2 regions of the Variovorax durovernensis genome follow, and region 1 is predicted to be linked to the other one. Evidence: riboswitches for the same ligand, from Rfam matches in the RefSeq annotation. Region 1 holds a riboswitch; the other holds the start of a gene.
The links. A riboswitch is a leader RNA that binds a small molecule or an ion and turns the genes downstream of it on or off. The one in region 1 is predicted to bind glycine.

Region 1 (4,784 bases):
GTGAGGGCTCGGGAGGAAGGGGGCTCGGAAGAAGAATCAGGCGATCAGGATTCGGCCGCGAACTTGTCGTAGCTGGCGGCGTCCAGCAGGGCGTCGAGCTGCGCGGGCTCGCTCAGCTTGACCTTGAAGAACCAGCCGGCGGCCAGCGGGTCGCTGTTGGCCAGCGACGGGTCGGCGCGCAGGGCTTCGTTGACTTCGGTGATCTCGCCCGACACGGGCATGAACACGTCGGCTGCGGCCTTGACCGACTCGACGACGCCGGCAACTTCGCCTTGCGCGAAGGTCTTGCCGACTTCGGGCAGGTCGACGAACACCACGTCGCCCAGCGCGTCCTGCGCATGCACGGTGATGCCGACGGTGGCTGCGTCGCCTTCGGCCGACACCCATTCGTGGTCCTTGGTGTACTTGATGCTCATGAGAAAACTCCTCGTGGAAAAAATGAATCGGGGTGCAGAGCCTAGCCGGGTCTGCCGCGTTCAGCCGCGGTAATAGCGGGTCGGCACGAAAGGCATGGTCGAGACTTCCATGGGCACCGGCTTGCCGCGCACGATGGCCTGCACGCGGGTGCCGGGCTCGGCGAAGGCGGTGGCCACGTAGCCCATGGCGATGCAGCGGTCGGCCGTGGGGCCGAGCAGCCCGCTGGTGACGATGCCGATGTCCTGGCCTTCGAAGGACTGCAGAAGCGTGCCGTCGCGCACCGGAATGCGCTCGAGCGCCACGAGGCCGACGCGCTTGCGCTTCAGCGTGTCGTGGTCGGTGTGGCCGGCGGTGCCAGCCGTGGCAGCGGCAAGCTGCGCGAGGATCTTCGCGGCGCCGGGGAAGCCGCCTTCGCGCGCGCCGCCCGCGCGGCGCACCTTCTGCATCGCCCAGTTGAGCGAGGCCTCGACCGGCGTGGTGGTGGTGTCGATGTCGTTGCCGTAGAGGCACAGGCCGGCCTCGAGCCGCAGCGAATTGCGCGCGCCCAGGCCGATGGGCTTGACCTCGGGCTGGGCCAGCAGCAGGCGGGCCAGTGCGTCGGCATCCTTGGCGGCCACCGAGATCTCGAAGCCGTCTTCGCCGGTGTAGCCGCTGCGCGTGATGAAGGCGGGAATGCCGCCGATCTGCACCGCGCCGCCGGTCATGAACACGAAGCGCTCGATGCCGGGCGACAGGCGCGCCAGCGTGGCCGCGGCCTGGGGGCCCTGCAGCGCGAGCAGGGCGTGGTCGGGCAAGGGCTGCACTTCGCAGCGGGCGCCGATCTTCTGCTGGATGTGGGCGATGTCGGCCACCTTGCAGGCGCCGTTGACGATCACGAAGAGCGAGCCGTGGCCTTCGTTGAAGAACATCAGGTCGTCGAGGATGCCGCCTTCGTCGTTCAGCAGCAGGCCGTAGCGCTGCTTGCCGGCGGGCAGGTCGATCACGTCGACGGGCATCAGGGTTTCGAAGGCGGCTGCGGCGTCGGGGCCGACGAGGCGCAGCTGGCCCATGTGGGAGATGTCGAACAGGCCGGCCGCGTCGCGCGTGTGCTTGTGTTCGGCCATGAGGCCGGCGGGGTACTGCACCGGCATGGAATAGCCGGCGAAGGGCACCATGCGGGCGCCGAGCTCCACGTGAAGGTCGTGCAGCGGCGTCTTGAGAAGTTCGGTAGCGGGTGCGGAGGAAGCGGCCACGGGGCACTCCAAAGGGGCAGACAAAATCCATGACGCAAGCCATGGGCCACCCCTGCTGTCCGCTTTACCTGAGAGATTCGCCCCACGATCGGGGTTTGCTCCTTCGGTGGGCCGCTGCGCCGTTTGCGGTACGGCGGCCTCTCTCCAGCAAGGAAACGCCGGTGTTTTCCGGCGCCTTGTCAGTCCTTTTGCCTGAGCGTTCGGGAAACCCCTGCGCCTTCGGCGGCCCCGGCTTGCGGGGCTCTCTCCTGACCTTCGAGAGTGTAGTTGATCGGCTAGGGCATGTTCCAAGGACTATCGGCCGGCCGCTCTGGTCAAGCGGTTGCCGTTGTGGCCTCGGAGCTTCCCAATGACGGATAGTCGGTATACCCCTTGGTGTTGCCGAAATAGAAAGTCGATGGGTCGGCCACATTCAGCCTGGCGCCGCCGGCAAAGCGAGTCACCAGATCCGGATTCGCGATGTACAGACGACCAAACGCCATCGCATCCGCAACTTTTTGCGCCAGCAATTCCTCCGCTGATTTCTGGTCGAAATTTCCGCAAAAAACCAGGCAATTCCTGAATCTTTCGCGTAGCCCCTGTCGGAATGCTGCAGTCAATGCAACGCCGCCCGCCCAGTCTGGTTCTGCGACATGCAGATACGCGATCCCCTTGGCGTTCAGGCTGTGGGCTAGCAAACAGGCCATTTGTTCGGCTTCGCTGTCGGCGATATCGTTGAATACCCCATTGGGCGATATGCGAACTCCGACCCTGCCTGCGCCGATGACAAGAGAGACCGCATCGACGATTTCTTCCAGGAAGCGGGCCCGATTTTCAAGAGAGCCGCCGTATTGGTCTGTCCGAAGGTTGGTATTCGTGGAAAGAAACTGGTTGATCAGATAGCCGTTGGCCGCATGAATTTCGACAAAGTCAAAGCCTGCCCGCTTTGCACGTTCCGCCGCTGCCGCGTACTGCGAGACGATCACGGAAATTTCATCGCCTGAAAGCTCCCTTGCTGGCTCGCAGCGCACTTCCTGGATTCGCCCGTCCTTGAAGACGCTTACCTTCGAGCGTCGTGTGGCGACGGCTGAAGGAGCGACCGGCTGCGCGCCGTCCGGCTGGTTCAGGCTGTGCGAGATGCGCCCCACGTGCCAGAGTTGCATTGCAATTCGGCCGCCCGCTTCGTGCACCGCTTTCACCACGCGGCTCCACGCACCTTCCTGCGCATCAGTGTAGATACCCGGTGTGCCGAAGTAGCCCTTGCCTTGGGCGCAGACCTGCGTGGCCTCGGTGACGATCAAACCGGCGGTTGCCCTCTGTGCGTAGTACCTGGCGGTCAGCAGTGTCGGACATTCCGTGCCGTTGGCCCGCATGCGCGTCATCGGCGCCATGAAGACGCGGTTGTTCAAAAGGGTGCCCGATATCGTGATCGGGCGCAGAAGTGGCGATGTCCGATTCATTGTGATCCCCAGCCTCAGGCTGGCTTGACGCGCCAGGGCGCCAGGACCTCGACCACGTTCGCCTCGAAGAGAAGGATGTCAGCCTGCCAGGCGAGCACCTGAACGATGGCTTTTCTTTCCGTCAATGCCGTCACGCTGGCCTGCAGCCGGGTTTCCGTAATCACGGCCGGGGCCTTGAAGTCCATGTTCATGTTGACGGTGAGCACTTGCAGTCGATCGGGTATGACCGAGTAAGTAGCGAGTCCGGCCCACTGGTCAACCAGGCCCGTGAGGTATCCGCCAAAGATGTTGCCGGTAGGCATCGCGGCATGCGAAGGTGGCGTGTAGACACCGGAGAGCCGTCCGTACTCCCAGCTCGCAGCGCATGGCGTGGCAAAAGGAAGGCCGATCGTCGCAATCGGGATCGGTGCGATATCGGTGCCGTCCACCACTTCATTCAATACCTTGCGGTATTTCGTCTTGATATCGAGGCCGGGGAATTCCGCCGGTCGCTCGCTCTCGCGTACCAACAGTTCAACATCAACCATCAGGTCGCTCCTTCCTTCGTCGTGGGTGAAACTGCAAGCGTCGAAAGCCAGTTTTCGAACGTCTCCATGCTTTCGACAATCAGTTGGGAGCAGGCGAGCACAGCCAGGTTCTGCCGCATACGGGTAATCGCCACCACGAACCGTCCAGCGTTGTGGGCTGTCAACATCTCCGCGGCTGTTCCCATGCTTGGCTCGTTGTTCGGCAGGAAGACGACGCAGACATCGCAGTTACCTGCCATCGCCGTCTGCCGGTGGAATATTTGCGTCAACTCCAGCAGCGCAGGGTCCAGGTCGGACCTGGCTACCTTGGGCGTCTGGAGCAAGGCGGTGTGCGCCTCGCGAATGCGTTCGCGGGAGGTTTGCAGGTTGTCCCACATTCGTTCGGCGGGGTCGTGCACCACGGCATTCGGAAAGTGGCGTCGGATGGCTCTTGCGATCGCCGGGCGGTACGACTGGTCCGCGAGATCGCGTCCGCCGCGCGCGCCCTGCATGACGCCTGCAAGGAAGAAAGATCGGGGATGAGGAGGCAGCATTTGCAATCCAGAAATTCTTGTGTTCATTCCCTCATCAACGGATAGGGCGCGAGAACCCGGTCGTCGGGCGCGACCTTCGAATAGACGCGTGATTGTTGAGTTCCATGGAATCCTGACCCGCGATTTCCATCGAATATTGACCCACCCTCTTTGCGAGCCAGCCGGCTCACGGTGTGGATAAGTTCTTGGCTTTCTCCTTTTTAGGTTGGACTGCTTGAACGGGTTGAGCCGAGCTGTGCTTGAAGCGGAAGCTGTCGTTTCCGGTCTCCAGAATATGGCAGTGATGCGTGAGCCGGTCCAGCAACGCCGTCGTCATCTTCGCGTCGCCGAAGACGCTGGCCCACTCGCTGAAGCTCAAGTTGGTTGTGATCACCACGCTCGTGCGTTCGTAGAGTTTGGACAGCAGATGGAACAACAGCGCGCCACCTGATGCGCTGAACGGCAGGTAGCCCAGTTCATCGAGCACCACCATGTCCGCGTACATCAGTCGGTGCGCGATGTGGCCGGGATTGCCACTGGCCTTCTCTTGCTCGAGTGCGTTGACCAGTTCTACCGTCGAGAAGAAGCGCACCCGGCGGTGTTGGTGCTCGATGGCCTGCACGCCCAGCGCCGTGGCGATGTGGGTCTTGCCGGTGC
Region 2 (4,784 bases), 3.3 Mb from region 1:
GAGTTGCCAACGAATTTTTCGCCAATGATGAAGGCTTGCGCCAGCCCATCCGGACTCGGCTGCACTGCGTATTGCAGATTGATGCCCCACTGGCTGCCATCACCCAACAGTTGCTGGAAGCGCGGCGTGTCCTGCGGCGTGCTGATGATCAAAATGTCGCGCATGCCGCCGAGCATCAGCGTGCTGAGCGGGTAGTAGATCATCGGCTTGTCGTACACCGGCAATAGTTGCTTGCTCATTGCCAGCGTGGCCGGATGCAGGCGAGTGCCCGAGCCGCCGGCCAGGATGATGCCTTTGCGTTGAATTGTCGTGGTCATTCTTTTCTTTGGTGTGTATTCGCTTCTCAGAGCGTCTCGCGCAGCATGCGCGCAACGCCTTCCTGCCAAGGCGGCAGGCGCAGGCCGAAGGTGGCCTGCAGCTTGGTAGTGTCCAGGCGCGAGTTGTGCGGGCGCTTCGCCGGGGTCGGGAAGGCGCTGGTCGGCACGGCCTCGACAGCCTGCGGGCCGGCCTTGAGCTCGACGCCGGCCTGCTGCGCCATTTCGAGCACGAAGCGCGCATAGCCGTGCCATGTCGTTTCACCGCCCGCAATCGCGTGATAGAGCCCGGCCTTGGCCGGATCCTGCAGCGCGGCGCGGATGGCATGGGCCGTCACGTCGGCCAGCAGTTCGGCACCGGTGGGCGCACCGAACTGGTCGTCGATGACGGTCAGCTTTTCGCGCTCCTTGGCCAAGCGCAGCATGGTCTTGGCGAAGTTGCCGCCGCGCGCCGCGTACACCCAGCTTGTGCGGAAGATCAGGTGCTTCGGGCAGTGCTGCGCCACCAGTTGTTCGCCTTCGAGCTTGGTCTGCCCGTAGACGCTGAGCGGGCCGGTAGCGTCGTCTTCCTTCCAGGGCTTGCTGCCGCTGCCGTCGAAGACATAGTCGGTCGAGTAATGCACCATCAGCGCGCCAATCTGCCGGGCGGCTTCGGCCACCACGCCGGGCGACGTGGCGTTGAGCTTGCGTGCGAATTCGGGTTCGCTCTCGGCCTTGTCGACGGCGGTGTGTGCTGCGGCATTCACGATCACGTCGGGGCGCACCTTCAACACTGTCTCGGCCAATTGCTCTGGCCGGCTGAAGTCGGCGTGGAAATCGGTGCTGTCGAAATCGAGCGCGACCAGTTCGCCCAGCGGCGCGAGGCTGCGTTGCAGTTCCCAGCCGACCTGCCCGCCCTTGCCCAGCAGCAGCAGCTTCATGCCGCGGCCTTTGCGTCGTACTGCTTTTCCACCCACTCACGGTAGGCGCCGCTTTGCACGTTGCGCACCCACTCGCTGTTCGCGAGGTACCACTCGACGGTCTTGCGGATGCCGGTGTCGAAGGTCTCGGCGGGCTTCCAGCCGAGCTCTGCTTCGAGCTTGCGTGCGTCGATGGCGTAGCGGCGGTCGTGGCCCGGGCGGTCCGTGACGTAGGTGATCTGTTCCTTGTAGGGCTTGCCGTCGGCCTTGGGGCGCAGCTCGTCGAGCAGCGCGCACACGGTGTTGACGATCTCGATGTTCGGCTTCTCGTTCCAGCCGCCCACGTTGTAGGTCTCGCCCAGTTTGCCGGCCTCGAGCACGCGGCGGATGGCGCTGCAGTGGTCCTTCACGTAGAGCCAGTCGCGCACCTGCATGCCATCGCCGTACACAGGCAGCGGCTTGCCGGCCAGCGCGTTGACGATCATCAGCGGGATCAGCTTCTCGGGGAAGTGGAACGGGCCGTAGTTGTTGGAGCAGTTGGTGGTGAGCACCGGCAGGCCGTAGGTGTGATGCCAGGCGCGCACGAGATGGTCGCTGGCGGCCTTGCTGGCCGAGTACGGGCTGTTGGGCTCGTATTTGTTCTCTTCGGTGAAGGCCGGGTCGGTCTTCGAAAGCGAGCCGTAGACCTCGTCAGTCGATACGTGCAGGAAGCGGAAGGCTGTCTTCTGGTCGGCCGGCAGCGCGCCCCAGAAGCCACGCACCGATTCGAGCAGGCGGAAGGTGCCGAGCACGTTGGTCTGCACGAAGTCTTCGGGGCCGTGGATCGAGCGGTCCACATGCGATTCGGCGGCAAAGTTGACCACGGCGCGCGGCTTGTGCTCGGCCAGCAGGCGGTCGACCAGGGCGCTGTCGCCGATGTCGCCCTGCACGAAGATGTGCTTCGGGTTGTTCTTGAGCGACGCGAGCGTCTCGAGGTTGCCGGCGTAGGTCAGCTTGTCGAGATTCACGACCGGCTCGTCGCTGTTCGCGATCCAGTCGAGTACGAAATTGGCGCCAATGAAGCCAGCGCCGCCGGTAACCAGGATCATGAGGTCCCCTGTTGTTGTGGAACGATCGCCCTGCGGCAAATCAACAGGCGATTATCCCATTGGCACGCTGGCCTTAATTCCGCGGTTGGCACCCGCGCAAGCCCCGCCTACAATCGACCCACTGCAGGAGAGCGGGCCACCAAATGGCCCTACCGAAGGCGCAAACTCCCATAAACGCTCAGGTCGGCCCGAACAGGGGGTCTGTACTGCATCAACTGAAACGCCGTCTGGAGAGCCATCGCACCGTTCAACATGGTCGCGATGCACCGAAGGAGCAAACCCTCTGCGGGCGCAGCGGGTGAATCTCTCAGGTACCGAGGACAGGGGGAGCGGCAACTTGGACAGCGGTCGTCCGGTTGCTTGCTATTAATTCAATAGTATTCACCCTCGCCCGCCGTTCAAGCGCAGCACCTCAAAGGTACTTGAAATGCGCGTGATCGTTCTTGGCGCCGGCTTGCTCGGCGTGACCTCGGCTTACTACCTCCAGCAACTCGGCCACGAAGTGACCGTGATCGACCGGCAGGCCACCCCGGCCGCCGAAACCAGCTTCGCCAACGGCGGGCAGATTTCCGTCAGCCATGCCGAACCCTGGGCCAACCCCAGCGCGCCTCTCAAGGTGCTGCAGTGGCTGGGCAAGGAAGATGCCCCGCTGCTGTTCCGCATCCGCGCCGACATGCGCCAGTGGCTGTGGGGCCTGCAGTTCCTGCGCGAATGCACGCCGGCGCGCACCCGCCACAACATCGAGCAGATCGTGCGTCTCGGCACATACAGCCGCTCGATGTTGCAACAGTTGCGCCGCGACACCGGCATTGCCTACGACCAGCGCACCCAGGGCATCCTCCATTTCTATACGACGCAGAAGGAGTTCGACGGCGCCCTTGCGCCCGCCGAGCAGATGCGCGCCCTGGGCTGCGAGCGCCAGGTCATCTCGGCAGACGAGGCCGTGAAGATCGAGCCCGCCCTCGCCCACATCCGCCCGAAACTGGCCGGCGCGACCTACACGGCAGAAGACGAGTCGGGCGACGCCAACCGCTTCGCACGCGAGCTGTCCCGGCTCGCGGCAGAAGCCGGCGTGAAATTCCTGATGAGCCACACCGTCACCGCCCTGCGCGAGGCCGGCGGCAGCATCGATCACGTGGAGGTCACCGATGCCGAAGGCCGCTTCCAGCGCATCCGCGGCGATGCCTTCGTGATGGCGATGGGCTCGCTGAGCCCGCTGCTTGCGGCGCCGCTGGGCATCCGCCTGCCGATCTATCCGGCCAAGGGCTATTCGGTCACGCTGCCCGTCAAGGACGCGTCCAAAGCCCACCAGGTCTCGCTGACCGACGACGAATTCAAGCTCGTGTTCTCGCGCTACACCTCGGAATCCGGCGACCGCCTGCGCATCGCCGGCACGGCCGAGCTCAACGGCTACGACCGCGACCTGAACCGCGTGCGCTGCGAAGCCATCGTGCGCCGCGTCGAAGAGCTGTTCCCCGGCGCCGGCGACACCACGCAGGCGCAGTTCTGGACCGGCCTGCGCCCCGCCACGCCGAGCAACGTGCCGCTGATCGGCAGGACCAAGCTCGCGAACCTGTTCCTGAACACCGGCCACGGCACGCTCGGCTGGACGCACGCCTGCGGCTCGGGCAAGTCGATTGCGCGCATCGTGAGCGGGCTCGCACCGGAGGTGGATTTCGCGTTCACGGGAATGCCGGCGCCGCAGCCGCGCGTGCTGCAACCGGCGTGATCGGCGGCTGAAAGGCGGTCAGTCGTTGGCCGTGAACACCGTCAGCACCCCGGTATACCCATACAGGTGGTGCCGCGCGATTTCTCCGGCGGCAAAGAACCCGACCAGCGGCACGTCGCCCAGCGCGTGCCGCACGATCTGCAACTCTGCGCCCGGCGCGCCGAAATGCGGCCCGCCACGCCCGGAACAGCTCACGTATACCGCTCCCGCGATGCGCCTTGCCGGATGCGGCGCCGCCTCGGCCTCGCCCGCCGCCACGGCGCGCGCGGTGGCCAGCGTCTGCTCTTCCGGCTCCAGCTCTTCACGGATCTCGGCGCAGATACGCATCAGGTCCAACCGCGCCGCCTGCGCATTGCGGCGGCAGAAGGTCAGGCGCATGCCGGCTTCGGCCGTGTCGGCAATCGCGATGCCGCGCCGCGTCGGGTCGAGCCCGATGATGTGGCGCACCAGCACGTCGGCGCCCAGGTCGCCGGTGCGGCGGATGCCGTCGCTGCCCGCATCGGCCAGACCGACCAGCGTGTTGCGCACGGCGTCGATGGCTTCCTGCGGCCGCTCCAGCGACACCTGCAGATCGGCCAGCAGCACGTCGAGCGCCGGTTCGCCGTCGAGCCTGAGCAACAGGTTGCCGTCGGCCTCCGTGATCTCTCTCTCGCGCACCGCGCCCGAGCGCAGCGGCTGGCAGCCCTGCGTGACGCGCGACACCAGCCGCACGCCGTCACCGAACACCACGCCCGACAGGCCGCCTGAAAACACC

Region 2: another riboswitch for glycine. It lies ahead of ACWV14_RS28255 (D-amino acid dehydrogenase); the one in region 1 lies ahead of gcvT (glycine cleavage system aminomethyltransferase GcvT).

The regions. Positions count from the first base shown of each region.
Region 1 covers NZ_CDRNCW010000001.1:2,707,065-2,711,848, forward strand. The annotation lists gene gcvH (glycine cleavage system protein GcvH) at 45-416, opposite strand; gene gcvT (glycine cleavage system aminomethyltransferase GcvT) at 477-1,649, opposite strand; glycine riboswitch at 1,695-1,807, opposite strand; glycine riboswitch at 1,820-1,910, opposite strand; gene ACWV14_RS12910 (alkene reductase) at 1,964-3,088, opposite strand; gene ACWV14_RS12915 (PaaI family thioesterase) at 3,103-3,615, opposite strand; gene ACWV14_RS12920 (hypothetical protein) at 3,615-4,175, opposite strand; gene istB (IS21-like element helper ATPase IstB) at 4,315-4,784, opposite strand, start outside.
Region 2 covers NZ_CDRNCW010000001.1:5,967,352-5,972,135, forward strand. The annotation lists gene rfbA (glucose-1-phosphate thymidylyltransferase RfbA) at 1-317, opposite strand, end outside; gene rfbD (dTDP-4-dehydrorhamnose reductase) at 344-1,234, opposite strand; gene rfbB (dTDP-glucose 4,6-dehydratase) at 1,231-2,301, opposite strand; glycine riboswitch at 2,416-2,507, shown strand; glycine riboswitch at 2,519-2,635, shown strand; gene ACWV14_RS28255 (D-amino acid dehydrogenase) at 2,729-4,030, shown strand; gene ACWV14_RS28260 (FIST signal transduction protein) at 4,049-4,784, opposite strand, start outside.